One region of the Companilactobacillus ginsenosidimutans genome, then DNA from elsewhere that is predicted to be linked to it. Evidence: predicted binding sites of a transcription regulator. Region 1 holds the regulator's gene; the other holds the start of a gene.
What was found. Region 1 encodes HrcA, which represses chaperone genes, less so after heat shock. Its sites were predicted from a motif close to TTAGCACTCNNNNNNNNNGAGTGCTAA; they were not measured.

Region 1 (2,210 bases):
GCTGAGTTTGTAGTACCCAAATCAATACCAATAACTTTAGACATATACAAATACCTCTTTTTTATTTTTATAATTTAAAATTTTATTTTGCAACTACTACCATTGCAGGACGTAAAACTCGATCATTGAGTTTATATCCCTTTTGTAAAACTTGAACAACTGTATCAGCAGGATGATCTTTATCTGCAGGAACAGTTTGAACTGCTTGACTATCGGCAGGATCAAATTTTTCGCCAACATTATCGACGGCCGTTACGTTATTATCCTCAACTGCCTTAACCATATGTTGTTGAACCATCTCAACACCCTTTTTAAGTTGCTTACCAGTTTCATCGGTAACATCAACTTGCAAAGCGCGTTCCAGATTGTCAAGAACAGGAAGAATTTCCTTAGCCAGCTTTTGACCATCATATTTAATCAAACCAGCAATTTCTTTCTTTTGACGGTTTGCCATATTTTGAATTTCAGCTTGACTACGAATATATTTATCTTCCAATTCGTCGTTCTTTTTCTTGAGATCTGCAACTTCTTTAATTAATTGTTCAGCTTCAGATCCAGCCTTACTAGTTTTTTTCGATTCCTTTTTAGAATCTTTTGAAACATCCTCTTTTTTAGGAGCTTCTTTAGTTTCCACATCTTCTTGAGAAGTTTTCGCTTTTTGGTCTTTTTCTTTATCTGCCATTGCTGCCTCCTATAAATATCATGAATCATCATACCTTGAATAATAATCAATCAATCTTTTTGCTAATTCGGTTCTAAACTCGCCTAACAATCCGATAAGTTGTGAATAATGCATTGATGTTGGTCCAAGAAGTGCAATAACGCCCTTACCGTGATGTCCAACATCATAATTAGCGGTAATAATACTATAATTCTTTAACGCATCGGATCCCAATTCACTACCGAGACGAACTTTAATTCCATCATCCTCGGAATTAGGATTAAGCAGTTTCTTCAAATCATTACTCTGGTTAATAGTAGAAAGAAGTGATTGCACTCCTTCTAGATCACTATTATTTGCGTAATTTAAAAGATTTAATTGACCGTCAACAAAATATTTTTCAGAATCAGCTTTTCTGAATAATTGATCTACCATATCTAGCAAACCATTAGTAGAATACATATATTCTGACAAGATTATTGGAATGTCGTCATGCAACATCTCAATTACCCTTGGTAAAGGTTGACCAACCAACTTATCATTTACTATCCGAACAAATTTCTCAATCAGTGAACTATCTAATTCCGCATCAACTGTGTAGATGTTACTTTCCACGTTATTATCACTTGTAACGATAATTGCCATTATCTGATGAGAATTAAGTGGAACAATTCTAAATCCCGTTAAGCGTGTTTTTGTGCTTTCTGGGCCTAAAGTAATTGCTGTGTAGCTGGTTAAATGTGAAAGTATTTTAGCTGACCGTTCGATTATGTCATCAAGTTGGTGATAAGTTTGTCCGAAATCCTCATCAATCTGATTTGCAATATCTTTTGGCACAATAGTAGGTTGAACCAGATAATCTAAGTAGTAACGATATCCATTAGCAGAAGGTATTCGTCCAGAAGATAAATGGGTCTTCTCGAGATAACCTATTTCTTCAAGAGTTGCCATCTCATTCCTAATGGTTGCTGAACTTACATGAAATGGTAATGCGTTCTCTAATGTTTTTGATCCAACCGGCTGGCCGGTATCTGTAAAAATGCGCACGACTTCTCTCAAGATTGCATCTTGACGTTCCGATAACATTATACCGTCCTCCTTTTAGCACTATTCATATTGGAGTGCTAACAATGTAAAATATAACAATTCAGCCTATGAGTGTCAAGTATTGGCGCTTAAAAAATTGGATTTTTACAGAAAAATATTTATTAACTTTCATGATAAAAAAAATCCCGACAAAAGTTGTCGAGATTAAGAGTGATTTTATTTATCAAATAAAAATGATTTTGAATTTTCACGATCTTTTTTAAGCTGATCAATCAACTCATCAGCGCCACTAAACTTGATTTCGCCTCGTAAATAGTGAACCCATTGGAGTGTAACTTCGTTGCCATAGATATCTTCATCAAAGTCAAAAATGTTACATTCGACGGTTACTCCAGTATTCTCAGCAAAGGTGATATTGTACCCAACTGATGTCATTGAATCATACCATTTGCCATTCACCAAGATTCTGGTTGCATAGACACCAATGGATGGAATTAGTTCA
Region 2 (2,210 bases), 310 kb from region 1:
TTATCAGTAACCATGTATTGTGAAATGTATCCACGATCGAATTGCATACCTTCAACAACATCAAGTGTTGTATCAATACCTTTTGATTCTTCAATTGTGATAACACCATCGTTACCGACTTTTTCCATGGCGTCAGCGATTAATCCACCAACTTCTTCACTAGCTGAAGAAACTGAAGCTACTTGAGCAATATCTTTCTTACCTGAAACCTTGTGAGAAATCTTGTGTAGTTCATCAACAGCGGCTTTTGTAGCTTGTTCGATACCAGTTCTGATACCAACAGGGTTAGCACCAGCAGTAACGTTCTTCATACCTTCAGCAATGATTGATTGTGCCAAAACTGTAGCAGTTGTAGTACCATCACCAGCGATATCGTTTGTCTTTGAAGCAACTTCAGAAACAAGCTTTGCACCCATGTTTTCGAAGTGATCTTCAAGTTCAATACTCTTAGCAATAGTTACACCATCATTTGTAATCTCAGGTGAGCCATAGCTCTTTTCAAGAACAACGTTACGACCCTTAGGTCCGATTGTAGTTTTAACTGTGTTAGCAAGTTTGTTAACACCTTCTAGCATTTTAGAACGTGCATCTTCTGAAAATTTAATTTCTTTAGCCATTTAAATTTCACACTCCATTTAATTTGATAAATTGTCTGTTAATTTGCCTGATTAATTATTCAACGATTGCCATAATATCTTTTTCGTGAAGGATTAGGTAATCTTTGTCATCATACTTAACTTCTGAGCCAGCATACTTATCAAAGAGAACCTTGTCTCCAGTTTTAACTGACATTGCGATTGTCTTACCTTCTGGTGAAACTGCACCAGGACCTGCGGCAACTACTTCTGCAGTTTGTGGCTTTTCTTTGGCGTTGTTGGCCAACACGATTCCACCAACTGTCTTCTCTTCTTCTTTATCGACTGTTACAACGATTCTGTCTCCAAGTGGTTTTAACAATTTATATCCCTCCGATGAATTTTTAATTTTATATTATTTAGCACTCGAACATTCCTTGTGCTAATCACAACTTTTATATTAACATTTTCTTCAGAACATGCAAGTATTTCCCCCTAAAAAGAGCTGGTTTTTCTGAAAAGATTTGCTTCGTAAAATTAGTTTTTGGATGTTCACTTCCGATTCCGGAATGAAATCGATTTTTGGGCTGGAACATGGCCAGCGCATTTGGAGCCTTTTCAAAGTACGAAAAGTCTTCAAACTGTGCTTTATTCTAAGCCGAGAAAACCACTCGACTAAGAATAATTTGGCCATTTAGCCCAAATCGATTTCATTCCTCCATCTGGTGATCCATTAAACTCTTTTACAAGCGGTCTTTGTCTGAAAATTTTTGGTAATAGTTTATGCTATTTGGTTTGTTTGAATTAATTACAGCCACTAAATACAAATAAAAAAGTTGAAAACATTTTTGCTTTCAACTTTATTGTTTGTTCGATATTTTAATTAATTATATCTGTCCGAATATTACTCCTAAGCCGCCACCGAATCCTCGGCTTTGAAATTCTTGACTAACTAATTTTAGATATAGATCTGATAGTGGTTTAGACAATTCTTTTCTCATTGCTATGGGTGTTAAACTTGTTCTTAATTGTGAAGTTATTTTTGGTAGGTACTCTTTTTTTATTAGCTGGTTCTTGGCTGTTTCTAGATAACCTTTTTCTTCGTTGCTGATGTCTAATTCTATATCTTGGTTGATTATGGTTAACAGTTCCTCGGCTTTATTTGTTTTCATCTTCGAATCCTTCTTTAATACGGTATAATGTACACATTGCTTGCTACTAATTTTACTACTTTGGTAGCTTGAATTTAAGATTCGAGGATTTTACATGAAAAACTCTACTAATCAGCTTGTTACGATTTTAGATTACATTGCTCTTATGTTTGTTAGCACAATGCTCTCCATTATGCGGCTTTCTGGACATCCCTATTTTGGAATTATTACTACTGCCGCAATCGTTGTTACAGGCATTATGATTTATTTAGTGCATATTAATGGAAAAAATGATATTGAAAGTAGTAAGTTTGAGTCGCGTCGAGCTATTACTTGGACTTTGATTGGTACTCTTGGTGCCATTCTGATCCAAATTGGTCTTGGCTTTGTCGAACAGAACTGGCTTCATATGACTACTGCTTCGCAAAATACTGCTACCCTGCTTACTACCGCAAAGGGTTATCCATATTATCTGGTTTACATG

Region 2: groES (co-chaperone GroES) is a predicted target of HrcA. The motif match lies at 995-1,021, and genes of this name have one in related genera.

The regions. Positions count from the first base shown of each region.
Region 1 covers NZ_CP012034.1:614,726-616,935, forward strand. Annotated here, with positions in the region: gene dnaK (molecular chaperone DnaK) at 1-44, opposite strand, end outside; gene grpE (nucleotide exchange factor GrpE) at 83-682, opposite strand; gene hrcA (heat-inducible transcriptional repressor HrcA) at 701-1,747, opposite strand; gene ribF (riboflavin biosynthesis protein RibF) at 1,925-2,210, opposite strand, start outside.
Region 2 covers NZ_CP012034.1:927,584-929,793, forward strand. Annotated here, with positions in the region: gene groL (chaperonin GroEL) at 1-617, opposite strand, end outside; gene groES (co-chaperone GroES) at 673-957, opposite strand; gene ABM34_RS04920 (bacteriocin immunity family protein) at 1,463-1,747, opposite strand; gene ABM34_RS04925 (CPBP family intramembrane glutamic endopeptidase) at 1,842-2,210, shown strand, end outside.